Regions from separate parts of the Caulobacter sp. FWC2 genome, predicted to be linked through region 2. Evidence: predicted binding sites of a transcription regulator. Region 2 holds the regulator's gene; the other holds the start of a gene.
What was found. Region 2 encodes HrcA, which represses chaperone genes, less so after heat shock. Its sites were predicted from a motif close to GTTAGCANTCNNNNNNNNNGANTGCTAAC; they were not measured.
Positions count from the first base shown of each region.

Region 1: the regulator HrcA is predicted to act here: its motif matches at 1,498-1,526, upstream of groES (co-chaperone GroES).

Region 1 is NZ_PEBF01000001.1:579,217-586,354, reverse strand. Features, by position in the region: gene CSW62_RS02830 (methylated-DNA--[protein]-cysteine S-methyltransferase) at 62-574, shown strand; gene CSW62_RS02825 (DUF4345 family protein) at 571-996, opposite strand; gene CSW62_RS02820 (VOC family protein) at 1,026-1,409, opposite strand; gene groES (co-chaperone GroES) at 1,586-1,876, shown strand; gene groL (chaperonin GroEL) at 1,936-3,579, shown strand; gene CSW62_RS26740 (hypothetical protein) at 3,745-3,876, shown strand; gene CSW62_RS02805 (hypothetical protein) at 3,919-4,233, shown strand; gene CSW62_RS02800 (IMCp domain-containing protein) at 4,237-5,316, opposite strand; gene CSW62_RS02795 (DUF3089 domain-containing protein) at 5,480-6,649, shown strand; gene CSW62_RS02790 (DUF1328 domain-containing protein) at 6,734-6,916, opposite strand; gene cobT (cobaltochelatase subunit CobT) at 7,023-7,138, shown strand, end outside.
Region 2 is NZ_PEBF01000001.1:4,967,114-4,974,251, forward strand. Features, by position in the region: gene recF (DNA replication/repair protein RecF) at 1-42, opposite strand, end outside; gene CSW62_RS23400 (VOC family protein) at 79-450, opposite strand; gene dnaN (DNA polymerase III subunit beta) at 635-1,753, opposite strand; gene grpE (nucleotide exchange factor GrpE) at 1,909-2,544, opposite strand; gene hrcA (heat-inducible transcriptional repressor HrcA) at 2,557-3,633, opposite strand; gene rph (ribonuclease PH) at 3,783-4,499, shown strand; gene CSW62_RS23425 (S1C family serine protease) at 4,616-5,593, shown strand; gene CSW62_RS23430 (TIGR02281 family clan AA aspartic protease) at 5,624-6,409, shown strand; gene CSW62_RS23435 (hypothetical protein) at 6,432-6,755, opposite strand; gene CSW62_RS23440 (helix-turn-helix transcriptional regulator) at 6,840-7,079, opposite strand; gene CSW62_RS23445 (DUF2975 domain-containing protein) at 7,096-7,138, opposite strand, start outside.

The DNA of each region.
Region 1 (7,138 bases), 4.4 Mb from region 2:
GGGGCTTCACCGCCGCAAATTCCGGGCGGACACCCTCGCCTCGCCCGGCGATGATCGCCCGATGAGTCGCCCCGCTCGCCTGCTCCTGGACCGCGCGCCCTCGCCGATCGGCGAGTTGCTGATCGTCACCGACGAGGCCGGCGCCCTGCGCGCGATGGACTTCCAAGACCACGAGCACCGTCTCGACCGCCTGCTGAAAACGCACTACGGCCCGCTGCGTCCCGAGCCTGGCGCGACGCCGGTCGCTATCCGCGACGCCATCACCGCCTACTTCGCCGGCCAGTTCGAAGCCCTGAACACCCTCGCTTGGGTCACCAACGGCACGGCCTTCCAGCACGCGGTGTGGACGGCCCTGACGCGGATCCCGGCTGGTGAGACGATCACCTATTCGGAGCTTGCCCGTCGCGCCGGGCGTCCGCTAGCGGTCCGCGCCGCCGGCCACGCCAACGGCTCAAACCCGCTCAGCATCGTCGCGCCCTGCCACCGGGTGATCGGCATGGACGGGGCGCTGACCGGCTACGGCGGCGGAATCGATCGCAAACGCTGGCTGCTCGCGCACGAGAAGGCGCTTTAGGCCAGTCGCGCGCCTTCCAGCACCACGCGGCCGATATTGAAGAACGGCAGGCTGAGCGTGATGCCGATCAGGGCGTTGAACACCATCGCGCCGCTGTTGTAGCGCCCGGCCTCGCCGTCCATCGCCGCCGAGATCGCCCTTCCCGCCGCCGCGCCCAGCCAGGCGACGGCCAAGGCTAACGCCATGGCCGCTCCGATGCGCGGCTGGTAGCCGAGATAGAGCGCCGCCACGCCGTGCGAGGCGATCAGCACCCCGCCCAAGGCCCGGCCCTCGGCGAACAGCGGCGGCTTGGGCGTGTCGTCGTCGGCCAGCCCCGCCAGGCCGAGCATGGTCTGCGGCCGGGCCAGGATCATGCCGCCCAGGCTCCCGCCGATGACGCAGGCCAGGACCGCCAGGAACAGCGACAGGACGTAGCTCGACATAGGCCTTGGAACTCCTGTTATTCTCGACGTTATTCGGGCGCGCGGCAGACAGCCTCGACGTTGAAGCCGTCCGGGTCCAGAACGAACGCGCCGTAATAGTCCTTATCGTAATGTGGGCGAAGTCCGGGCGAACCATTGTCTTTCCCGCCAGCCTTCAGCGCCGCTTCGTAAAAGGCGTCGACCTGGGCGCGGGTTTCCGCGGCGAAGGCGACGTGAAGCTTGCCCTGCGTCGTGTCGTGGCCGGAAACCCAGAACATCGGCCGCTCGCGGCCATAACCCGCCACGTCGACGCCGTTGGTGAATTCCTTGGGCACGACATAGAGCTGGCGGATCCCCAGCGGCGCCAGGGCGGCGTCATAAAAGGCGGCCGACCGGGTGAAATCGCTCACCCCAAGCCCCATATGATCGAACATCAGCGGTCTCCCCTTGGTCAGGCGACGCAAAAACTTCGCCCACCCTGTCCTTGACTCAACCGAGCGCGCTGCCTAACTCACGCCCAGCGTTGGCACTCGATGGGAGCGACTGCTAACAGCCTCGCTCCCCGATCCAGCGCAGCCTTTATTTGAAACCGTTCCGACGGAGAACACCCATGAAATTTCGTCCCCTGGGCGACCGCGTCCTCGTGAAGCGCGTCGAAGAAGAAACCAAGACCAAGGGCGGGATCATCATCCCCGACACCGCCAAGGAAAAGCCGCAAGAAGGCGAAGTCGTCGCCGTCGGTCCCGGCGCGCGTAACGACAAGGGCGACGTCGTCGCTCTCGACGTGAAGGCTGGTGATCGCATCCTGTTCGGCAAGTGGTCGGGCACGGAAGTGAAGGTCGACGGTCAGGACCTCCTGATCATGAAGGAAAGCGACGTCCTGGGCGTGGTCGAGGCCTAAGCCTCCTCCGTCCTCTTCGCTTTCGACCCCTAGTTTCTCTTTTAGAAGGGCTCATACACATGGCCGCTAAAGACGTTTATTTCTCTTCGGACGCGCGCGACAAGATGCTGCGCGGCGTCAACATCCTCGCCAACGCGGTGAAGGTGACCCTGGGCCCCAAGGGCCGCAACGTCGTGATCGAAAAGTCCTTCGGCGCCCCGCGCTCGACCAAGGACGGCGTCTCGGTCGCCAAGGAAATCGAACTGAGCGATCGTTTCGAGAACCTCGGCGCGCAAATGATCCGCGAAGTGGCCTCGAAGACCAACGACAAGGCCGGTGACGGCACCACGACCGCCACGGTCCTGGCCCAGGCCATCGTGCAAGAAGGCCTGAAGTCGGTCGCCGCCGGCATGAACCCGATGGACCTGAAGCGCGGCATCGACAAGGCCGTCGCCATCGTCGTCGCCGAGATCAAGGCGTCGTCGAAGAAGGTCACCACCAACACCGAAATCGCTCAGGTCGGCACCATCTCGGCCAACGGCGACAAGGAAGTTGGCGACATGATCGCCAAGGCCATGGACAAGGTCGGCAACGAAGGCGTCATCACCGTCGAAGAAGCCAAGACCGCCGAGACCGAACTCGACGTCGTCGAAGGCATGCAGTTCGACCGCGGCTACCTGTCGCCGTACTTCATCACCAACGCCGACAAGATGGAAGTTCAGCTCGAAGAGCCGCTCATCCTGCTGTTCGAAAAGAAGCTGTCGTCGCTGCAGCCGCTGCTGCCGGTGCTGGAAGCCGTCGTCCAGTCGGGCCGCCCGCTGGTCATCATCGCTGAAGACGTCGAAGGCGAGGCCCTGGCCACGCTGGTCGTCAACAAGCTGCGTGGCGGCCTGCGCGTCGCCGCCGTCAAGGCTCCGGGCTTCGGCGATCGCCGCAAGGCCATGCTGGAAGACCTGGCCATCCTGACCGGCGCTCAAGTCGTGTCGGAAGACCTGGGCATCAAGCTCGAGAACGTGTCGCTCGACATGCTCGGCAAGGCCAAGAAGGTCTCGATCACCAAGGACGACACCACGATCGTGGACGGCATCGGTGAAAAGGACGCGATCGAAGCCCGTATCGCCCAGATCAAGCGCCAGATCGAAGACACCACGTCGGACTACGACAAGGAAAAGCTGCAAGAACGCCTGGCCAAGCTGGCCGGCGGCGTTGCGGTCATCCGCGTCGGCGGCTCGACCGAAGTCGAAGTGAAGGAAAAGAAGGACCGCGTCGACGACGCCCTCAACGCGACCCGCGCGGCCGCCGATGAAGGCATCGTCCCGGGCGGCGGCACGGCTCTGCTGAAGGCTTCGCAAGCCCTGGCCGGCCTGACCGGCGACAACGCCGACCAGACCGCTGGCATCGCCATCGTCCGTCGCGCCCTGCAGGCCCCGATCCGTCAGATCGCCGAAAACGCCGGCGTCGAAGGCTCGATCGTGGTCGGCAAGGTTCTGGAAAGCACCAGCGCCTCGTTCGGCTTCAACGCCCAGACCGAGCAATATGTCGACCTGATCGCCGACGGCGTCATCGACCCGGCCAAGGTGGTCCGCACCGCTCTGCAAGACGCCGCTTCTGTGGCCGGCCTGCTGATCACCACGGAAGCCGCCATCGTCGAAGCCCCGAAGAAGAACGCCGGTGGCGCTCCGGGCGGCGGCATGCCGGGCGGCATGGGCGACATGGATTTCTAAGAAGTCCTGTCGGCTAAACGCTGAAATGATTGAGGGCGGGGCCGCGAGGCTCCGCCCTTTTTCTTTGTCCGCATGACGACGGTTTCACACTCCCGTGACGCGCGAGAACCAAGGCGAAGGTTCGACGTTAATCTTCCGCTCACGTTGCAGAGCATGGAGGCTGAAATGTCGCTCGTGCGTTTGTATCCCGCCCAGCGCCGTCGCCGCGCGTCGCGAACCAGCCTCATCCTGGTGGGCGTCTCGGCTTGGCTTGTGCTGGGCCTGGTCAGCCAGGCAGCGTTCCAGCTGATCGGCTAGAGGCCCTATCCGCGAGGCCTGGCGAGCGCTACATGCGCCTCTATGTTCCGCCAACGCCCCGACGCCGATCTGATCGTTCAAGGCTGGGTCATCGGCGTGATGGTCGAAGTCGCGGGCGAGCGCCTGCCGGTCCGTCACTACTTCGCGGTCGGAAAGTCGGATCGCGCCCAGGCCGAGTGGGCGGCCGTGGACCTGGCGATGAACGCCGGCTCGGTGGCCTCAAGCCCCGTCAAAGGCCAGGAGCCCGTCGAGGCGCTGCGCGAGATCGTCGCCTACCGGATGCGTGAGCTGGGCCTCAAGCCCGGCGAGGCCCGCGCCCTGGGCGACAAGAACCCGAGGCGCTGGCTCTCGCTCTAGACCCTAGTGATGCTTGCCGCCGCCACCGCAGGCGCCGCAGCCGCCCTTGCTGCCGCCGCCATGATAGCCGCCGCCGATGTGGATCGAGGACGACGCAGAGGCTGAGGCCGACGCCGAGCTCGACGCATAGCCGCTCGAAGAGCTGCCGGCGTAGCCGCCCGCATAGCCGCCACCGCCTGCCAGGCCAGGACCGCCGTAACCGCCGCCACGCCCGCCCGACTGCGCGCCGACATAGCCCATCGGCAGGGGCGGCGGCTCGATATAGTTGCCCCACGCCGAGCTGCCGACGGAACCCGCGTTCCAGCCGCCGCCTGCGCTATAGCGCGAGCCCGAATAGTCGCTCGAATACTCGTAGGACGAGCGCTCGCGGCTCTCCTCGTAATAGCTGTCCTCGTAGCGTTGTCCGCCGCAAGGGCTGCACTGCTGCTGGTAGACCGCGCCTCCGCAGACGCGGGGCTGGCAGCCGCCCTGCTGCTGGACCGGCACATAGACCGGGCGGTCCACCGGGCGGTCGACATAGACGTAGACCGGCACCTGAATGATCCTGTCGACCACCTCACCGCCCGGGCCTGAACAGGCCTGCTGGCACGGCGTGACCGTCGGGGCCGGGGTCGGAACGGGACGGTCCACAGGGACGGGGCGATCCACGGGAACCGGACGATCCACATAGACCGGACGATCCACCGGCACTTCCACGCGCTTTTCGACGATCTTCTCGACAATCTTCTCGACCGGACGGTCGATATAGACGGGCCGGTCCACGATCTTCTCGACCGGAACCTGGACCAGCTTCTCGACGGGCACCTCGATACGCTTTTCGACCACGACCGGCCGCTCGATGATCACCGGCTTTTCGACAATCTTCTCGACGATCTGGGTGGTGGGACGGTCGACATAGACCGGCACGCGGCGCTCCACCACGCGGTCGACATAGACCACCTTGGTGCGCGTCGTGACCCGTTTTGGCGCATGATGCTGGCGCACCGGAGCGCGCTCATAGCCGTCCGCCAGCACGGGCGAAGCCAGGGTAAGGCCAGCGAAAACCGCCAGCACGCCGACGCGGAGAAGGGTCTTGGGGCTCATGGCCGACCTCGATACGAACGCAGGAGCGTCCCTTGACGGGACAATCGCCGTCGACGTCGCAAGCCTCGCGCCAAAGGCGTTCCAAGCCCACTTGGCGAGTGGTGTTCTCTCCGTCATTGTCCGCGCCAAACGAGCGTTCGAAACGCATCGGGAGGGGAAGACGATGGCGAAGACTCTGGCGGCTCTAGGCTTGATGGCCGGCTTGGCTCTGGCGGGCGCGGCTCGCGCCCAGGCCCCGACGGGCGTGACGCCCAACGACTATGGCAAGACAGAGAACTGGCTATGCCTGCCGGGCCGCCAGGACGCCTGCGCGGTCGACCAGACCACGACCATCGTCCAGGCCGACGGCAAGACCTCGACCGAGGCGTTCAAGCCGGTCGCCAGCCCGGCCTATGACTGCTTCTACATCTATCCGACCGTCTCGACCGATCCGGGCGGCAACAGCGACATGGTCATCGACGAGGCCGAGCGCCGCGTGGTCGAGCAGCAGCTGGCCCGCTTCGGCGGCCAATGCCGGCTGTTCGCCCCGATGTATCGCCAGGTGACCCTGGCGGCCCTGCGCGCGGTGATGATGGGCCAGCCCTCGCCGGGCAACGGCGTCCTGGCCTATGGCGACGTGCGCGACGCCTGGCGCTGGTACCTGGCCAACGAGAACAAGGGACCCAATGGGAAGGCTAGGGGTGTTGTGCTGCTGGGCCACAGCCAGGGCTCGCGGATGCTGCTGGACCTCCTGAAGAACGAGGTGGACGGCAAACCGGCCCAGAAGCAGATGATCTCGGCCTATGTGCTCGGCATGAACACGCCGGTGACCGATGGCAAGTTCGGCTCGATCCCGCTGTGCGACAAGGCCGATCAGGCCGGATGCCTGGTGACCTACGTCTCGTTCCGCGCCTCCAGCCCGCCGCCTGCCAACAGCCGCTTCGGCAAGACCGACGAGCAGGGCCACCGCGCCGGTTGCGTGAACCCCGCCGCCCTGGTCGCCGGCAAGGCCTCCACCGACGAAACCCCGGTGCACAGCTATCTGAGCAGCAAGAGCTTCCAGTCGAGCGGAGAGCCGAAACCGTTCGCCAAGGATGTGAAGGTCTCGACGCCGTTCGTTTCGCTGCCCGGCTTGCTCTCGGCCAAGTGCGTCAGCGAAGGCGACTTCACCTATCTGTCGGTCAAGGTGAACGCCGATCCGGCCGATCCGCGCACCGATGAGATCGCTGGCGACGTCATGGTCGGCGGCTATGTGCTGAAGGACTGGGGCCTGCACCTGATCGACGTGAATCTGGAGATGGGCGACCTGAACGCGCTCGTGGCCCGGCAAGCCAAGGCCTACGCGGGACGCTAGGACCCCTCCCACGGGGTCCTAGCGTCACACTGATGCCGGCGGCGGGGTCGACGTCCGCTCCGGCCCGCGCAAGGCGTGCGGCGGCTATTTCGGGCCTGCCGCCGCCTTGAACACGGTCGCGCCCAGCAGGGCGACGATCACGAAGCCGATGAGGAACAGGAAGAACAGGATCTTGGCGACACCGGCCGCCGCGCCGGCCACGCCAGTGAAACCCAGGGCCCCAGCGATCAGGGCGACGACGGCGAGAATAATGGCCCACTTGAGCATCTGCGTTTCCTCCGAGGACCGCCTTGGCGGCGCTGTTGGAAAATCAACGTCCCGTCCGAGCACGGCGTTCCTTGTTTTCGCCGCCCGGCGCCGCTAACTCGAAGCCATGGCCTCCAAGCCCGAAAGCCCGACCGAACCCTTCAAGCGCGCCCTGGCGCACGCCGCGCGCTCGCTTGCCGAAATGCCGGACCTGGAGGTCGTGTTCTCGGGCGATGGCCCGCA
Region 2 (7,138 bases):
GAAGTCCGTCAAGGTCAGGGAAAGCAAAGCGGCCGACGCCATGGCGCGTTCTTAAGCGGTGTCGCCGGCCGAAGCTACTCAGCCCATCTTGTAGCCGCAGAGCTTGTTGCCATCCAGGTCGCGGAAATAGGCGAAATAGACCTTGGGCATCCGCGCGCCCGGCGCGCCCTCGTCCGTGCCGCCCAGCTCCAGCGCCTTGGCGTGGAAGGCATCGACCTCCTCGACCGTATCGAAAGCGAAGCCGCCCATCATGCCGTTGCCGATGCAGGCCGGATTGCCGTCGTACGGACCCAGCACCCCGAACATGCAGCCATCACCACGATAGAGGCGGCCGCCGGACGGGTGCTCGAACAACGGCTTCATGCCGATCGAGCCCAGCAGGCCGTCATAGAAGGCCTTGGCCTTCTCCAGGTCGTTCGAGCCGACCGTCACGTAGTTAATCTTAGCCATGAGCACCTCCCGTTTTCTTGGAAAACGGACATTAGCGCGCTTATAACCAATCGCAATATGACCCTACGGCAGAGGGCGTCGTGGGCAATGTCGACCCCCGCCCCACGATGCCTCCGCAGTGCGCCAGACAGCAGAACGGGCGCCGAAGCGCCCGCTCTTCGTTCCTCAGGACTCCATCGCGAGATCAGACCCGCAGCGGCATCAGCACGTACTTCACGCCCGGGTCGACCGGATCGACCACCAGGGTCGGGCTGGCCGGGTCGGCGAAGCGGAACTCGGCGATCGGTCCGCCGATCTGGCCGCAGACGTCCAGCAGGTAGCGGGCGTTGAAGCCGATCTCGAAGGGCTCGCCGTCGTAATCAACCTCGACCTCTTCCACGGCCTGGCCGGCTTCCATGTTGCGGACGGTCAGGGTGATGCGGCCCGGCTCGATGGCCAGCTTCACAGAACGGCTCTTCTCGGCCGAGATGGTGGCCACCCGGTCGACAGCCTTGGCGAACAGGTCGTTGTCCAAGGTCAGGATCTTGGCGTTGTCGCGCGGGATGACGCGCAGATAGTCCGGGAAGGCGCCGTCGATGACCTTGGACGTCAGGGCGGCCTGGCCAAACTCGAAGCGGACCTTCTGGGGCGAAAGCTGCAGGTCGACCGTCTCGCCGGCCGATTCCATCAGGCGGCGGGCTTCTGCGATGGTCTTGCGCGGGATGATCACGCCCGGCAGGCCGGCAGCGCCTTCCGGCGCCGGCATCTCGGCCAGGGCCAGGCGGTGGCCGTCGGTGGCCACGGCGCGCAGCTTGGTCTCTCCGCCTTCATTGACCGTGTGGACGTAGAGGCCGTTCAGGTAATAGCGGGTCTCTTCGGTCGAGATCGCGAAGCGGGTCTTGTCGATCAGGCGGATCAGCTCGTTGGTGTCGACCGCGATCCGGCTGGAGAGGCCGTCGCTGCTCATCACCGGGAAGTCGCCGGCCGGCAGCACCGGCAGGTTGAAGCGCGAGCGGCCCGCCTGGATCACCAGGCGCGGATCGTCGCCGCTGAAGCTCAGCGAAACGTCGGCGCCGTCGGGCAGCTTGCGGACGATTTCATACAGGGTGTGGGCCGGCGCCGTGATCTGGCCGGGCACGTCGATCTGGGCGAAGCCCTCGTCGATGATCTCCATGTCCAGATCGGTGGCCGAGAAGGACAGGCGATCGCCCTCGGCCGACAGCAGGATATTCGACAGGATCGGAATGGTGTTGCGCCGCTCGACGACGCTCTGCACGTGACTCAGCGCCTTCAGGAGCGCCGCCCGTTCGATTGTAAGCTTCATAGTCCGGTCCAGATCGTGCGGGCTGAACGCAAGGAATCGCCCGCTACCCCCGTTGAGAATGGACCGCCGACATTATCGCAAAGCGCGGAGGGCGAAAGGGGGCGCGCCCGTCATTCGCGCGCCCCGCGGTCCGAAAAACGAAGCTTTCGGCCTCGTCAGGCCTTCTGGTCGAACGAACCGCCCGAGCTGTCGCCGTCCGCGCCGGCGCCGGCATACGGATTGGCGGCCGCCGAGGGCTCGTTGGCGGAGGGGCCGGTCGAGCCCTTAGCCGCCACGGCGACCATGGCCGGACGCACCAGGCGCCCCATCAGCTCGTAGCCGGCCTGCAGCACGGTGATCACGCCGCCGGCGGCGACGTCGGTCGCCGGCTGCTCCATCACGGCCTGGTGCAGGTGCGGATCGAACTTCTCGCCCTTGGCCGGCGCGATCTGCTTGAGGCCATTGCGTTCGAAGGCGCCGAGCAGCTCCTTCTCGGTCATCTCGACGCCGATGATGAAGTTCTTCACCGCCGCGTCGGTCGAGTCCTTGGGGCTGTGGGCCGTGGCGCGCGACAGGTTGTCGGCGACGCCCAGCAGGTCGCGGCCGAACTTCTGGATCGCGTAGGCGCGGGCGTCGTTCATCTCGCGCTCGGCGCGGCGCTTGGTGTTCTCCGCCTCGGCGGCGTAGCGCAGGGCCTGCTCCTTGAGCGCGGCCACTTCCAGCTGCAGCGCCGCGATCTCCTGCGACGCATCGCCAAAGTCTTCCGCGCCCTCGAAGGCGATGTCTTCAGCCGGCGTTTGCTCGTCGGTCATCTCGTACAGTCCTTATCCATCCATCATCCGTCCGAGCACCCGGGCGGTGTAGTCCACCAACGGAATGACTCGGGCGTAGTTCAAACGCGCGGGCCCGATCACGCCGATCGCGCCCAGCACCTTCTGTCGGCCCGTCATATAGGGCGCCGCGATCACCGAGGAACCCGAAAGCGAAAAGAGCCGCGTCTCCGCTCCGATATAGATGCGCACGCCCTCGGCGTCACGGACGTCGTCCAGCAGGCCGATCAGCTGGCCCTTCTGCTCCAGGTCGTCGAACAGCTGGCGCACGCGGTCGATGTCCTCGCGGGCCCGAGCGTTGACCAGGAGGTTCCCCTGCCCTCGCACGATCAGCGAGCGGGCGTCGCCCTCGCCGCCGCTCCAGGCGGCCAGCCCGTCCTCGACCAGGCGGGCGGCGGTCTCGTCCAGCTGGCGACGGGCGATGTCCAGCTCGCCGCCCATCTCGCTGCGCGCCTCGGACAGGGTGCGGCCGCGCAGGCGGGCGTTGAGGAAGTTGCTGGCCTCCTGAAGCGCCGAGGGCGTCACGCCGGGAGCCTGGCGCATCAGCCGGTTCTCGACCTGGCCGTCCTCGAACACCATGACCGCCAGCACCTGGCCGCCGCCCAGCGGCACGAACTCCACATGCTTGACCCCGCCTTCGCGGACGGGGGTGACGACGATGCCCGCCCCGCCGGCCAGGCCGGAGAGGATGGACGAGGCCTCGCCCAGGGCTTCCTCGAACGAGCGCCCCTTCACGGCCAGCCGCGCCTCGATGGCGCGCTTTTCCTCTTCGCCGATGTCGCCGACTTCCAGAAAGCCGTCGACGAACATCCGCAGGCCCGCGTGGGTCGGCATCCGACCGGCGCTGGTGTGAGGGGCGTCCAGCAGGCCCAGTTGCGCCAGGTCCTGCATGGTGTTGCGGATCGACGCCGGCGACAAAGCCAGGCCGCCCTTGGAAATGGTGCGCGACCCGACCGGCTCGCCGGTCTCCAGGTACGACTCCACCACCCGGCGGAAGATATCGCGGGCGCGGCTGTCCATCTCGCCAAGACCAGGCGCGGGGACGATCGGACCAGGGAAGAGATGCGTCATGTTCTAAAAGGCCATGAGGGGCGTGTCGTTTGGGACCCGGTCGGCGGACAAAAGCGGTCGGCCTCTTTCAACCGCGCCTCGCAATAGGATAAGCGGCCTGACACACACATTCAAAGCCCCTCCCTTTTCTAAAGACCGGAGTTTCTAGCATGCGTCCGTCCGAACGCGCCCCCGACCAGCTGCGCGCCGTTACGCTGGAAACTGGCGTCAACCGCTACGCCGAAGGCTCCTGCCTGATCAGCTTCGGCCACACCAAGGTGCTGGTCACCGCCACGGTCGAAGAAAACGTCCCGGGCTGGATGCGCAACAAGGGCGCCGGCTGGGTCACCGCCGAGTACGGCATGCTGCCCCGCGCCACCCACACCCGCGGCCGCCGCGAAGCCGCCGCCGGCAAGCAGACCGGCCGCACCCAGGAGATTCAGCGCCTGATCGGCCGCAGCTTGCGCGCCGTCGTCGACCTGAAGGCCCTGGGCGAACGCCAGATCAGCCTGGACTGCGACGTCATCCAGGCCGACGGCGGCACCCGCACCGCCGCCATCACCGGCGCCTGGGTCGCCCTGCGCCTGGCGGTCAACTACCTGCTGGCCGAAGGCGTGCTGAAGACCGACCCGATTCTGGGCCAGGTGGCGGCCGTCTCGTGCGGCGTCTTCAAGGACACCCCCGTCCTCGATCTCGACTACGAGGAAGACTCCAGCGCCGAGGCCGACAGCAACTTCGTCCTGACCGGTGTGGGCGACATCGTCGAGATCCAGGCCACCGGCGAAAAGCGCGGCTTCACTCGCGCCGAGTTCGAGACCCTGTTCGGCCTGGCCGAGAAGGGCATCAACGAGCTGTTCGTCATCCAACGGGCGGCGATCGAAGCCTAACGGCCGCCGTCCTTCCCGCAAGAAGAACGGGGTGGCCGCGCCATCCCGTTCGGGCCGCACTTGCCGGAACGGGGTAACGGTCCCAGATTCCAGATCCAAGGATTCAGGAGTTCTGCGTGACCACCCCGTTCGAAGGCCATGAAGTCGAAGCCCGCCTGCGCCCGTCGGCGGAGGCCTATCGCTTCGACCTGGACCAGGCGCTGGCCTCTATGGTGGCGCTGGAAGCGACCGTCCCGCCCGACGCCTATACGGCGGGCATCCTGGGGACCGAGCGCGTCGGCAATGGCGTGGTCATCGGCCCCGGCGGCCTGGTGCTGACCATGGCCTATCTGATCACCGAGGCGACGGATGTCATCCTCACCCGCAACGACGGCCGCCGCGTGCCGGCCCACGTGCTGGGCCTGGACGTTCGTTCCGGCCTGGGCCTGGTCCAGGCGCTGGAGCCGCTGGACCTGCCGGTCATGACCATCGGCAGCGCCAAGGACCTGGACACCGGCGACGCGATCATCGCCGCCGGCGCCGGCGGCCGCGCCCACGCGGTGGCCGGCAAGGTCCTGGCCCGCATGCCGTTCGCCGGCTACTGGGAATACCTGCTGGACGACGCCATCATCACCGGCCCGGCCCATCCGCACTGGAGCGGCGCGGCTCTGATCGGCCCCAAGGGCGACCTCGTCGGCCTCGGCTCCCTGACCCTGGAAGGCCGCGACAACGAAGGCCTGGCGCGGCCGATCAACATGTTCGTGCCCGCCGAGCTGCTGCCGCCGATCCTGGATGAACTGGCCCGCGGCCGCAGCCCGCATCCGCCGCGGCCGTGGCTGGGCGTCTTCGCCCAGGAGATGGACAGCCACGTCGTCATCGTCGGCATTTCGCCCAAGGGTCCGGCCGCCCGCGCCGAGCTGAAGGCTGGCGACCTGATCCTGGCCGTCGACGGCATGCCGGTCTCGACCCTGTCCGAATTCTACGAAACGATGTGGAGCCTGGGCGACGCCGGCGTCGGCGTGCCCCTGAAGGTCCTGCGCGAGGGCGACGCCTTCGAGGTCGAGATCCGCTCGATGGACCGCGCCAGCCTGCTGAAGAAGCGGCGGCTGAATTGATGCCCCTCGCCAAATGATGAGAGCCGCCCAATGAAAGGCCCGTGGGACCAACCCGACGCGCCCCCGCCGGCGGTCAGGTCAACGCCGCAAGGAGTCCCGCGTCATCGGCTCTGGCTGTGGCTAGGGCTGCTAGCCGCCATCGGCGCCTTGGCCTTCGCGCTCTGGCGCGCCTTTCCCGAGGCGATGCGGACCGGCGACGACAAGGCTGACCTCGTCTACCAGATCGGCGTCGTGGTGCTGGTCTCGACGGCGCTGCTGCGCGGCCTGCAGGGCTCGATCGGCCAGCACCTGAAATATGTCGCGATCTGGAGCGGGATCATCGCGGTCCTGGCGCTGGGCTACGCCTACCGCGCCGAGCTGGCCGAGGTCCCGCAAAGGCTCAAGCTGGCCTTCAATGTCGGCACGCCCGTAGCCGTAGGCGAGCGCACCCTGGTCGTCCCGCAAGGCGAAGGCGGCCACTATGTCGTCGACGGTCTGGTCAACGGCCAGCGCGTGCGGTTCATGGTCGACACCGGCGCGACCGAGACCGTGCTCAGCCCCGACGACGCCCGCCGCCTGGGCATTCCCCTCGACACCTTGAACTACGGCTATGAGACCGAGACCGCCAACGGCAAGGGCTATTCGGCCGCCTATGACGCCACCAGCCTGGAGATCGGCTCGATCAAGCTCGAGGGCTTCCGGGTGATGATCAACAAGGCGCCGATGAATGGCTCGCTGCTGGGGATGAGCTTCCTCAAGCGCCTGGACGCCTTCGAATTCCGCGACCGCCAGATGATCCTGAAGTGGCGCGAGGACGAGAAAGGGCGCGCCGTCTAGGCGCGCCCTCCCGCGAATTCGCCTAGCGCGGCTGCGGCGGGGCCACCCAGCCGTCGGCGTTGTCGATATAGGCCTTCCGGCTGACCTTGTCGTAGAGGCAGAGCTTGGCGTTGTTGGAGCCGCGCGAGCGGTCGGAGACCAGCACCGCGACCTTACCGACGCGGTCGTCGAAGCCGATGATCGGCGACGGCCGGGCGTTCCTGTAGCCCGAGGCGGCGACGCAGCTGCGGGTGACCCGCTGGTTGAACTCGGCCCAGGCGCCCGGGCTGGAGGCTTGGGCGGAGGCGGCGGCCGCGAGGGCGCCGACGGCGAATACAGAGGCGAAGATTACGCGAGTCACGGTCAATTTGCTGTTCCCAGGATGTCGAGGCGCCCCCGCCTCCCCCTTGAAACGCCTTGCCCCGTCGGCGGTTTCGTCGCGCGAGCCGAACTAGCCCTCGTCTTCGTCGTCATGCCCGCCAGCCGGACCATATTCGAAGGTCAGCAGGTCGCCGGGCTGGCATTGCAACTCGCGGCACAGGGCGTCCAGGGTCGAGAACCGGACGGCGCGGGCCTTGCCGGTCTTCAGGATGGAGAGGTTGGCGATCGTCACCCCCACGCGGTCGGAGAGCTCGGTCAGCGACATACGGCGGTCGAGCAGCACGCGGTCGAGGTTCACGCGGACAGGCATGCAGGATCGCTCCGGTTCAGATCGTGAGTTCGGCTTCGCGACGAAGGCGGGCGCCCTCG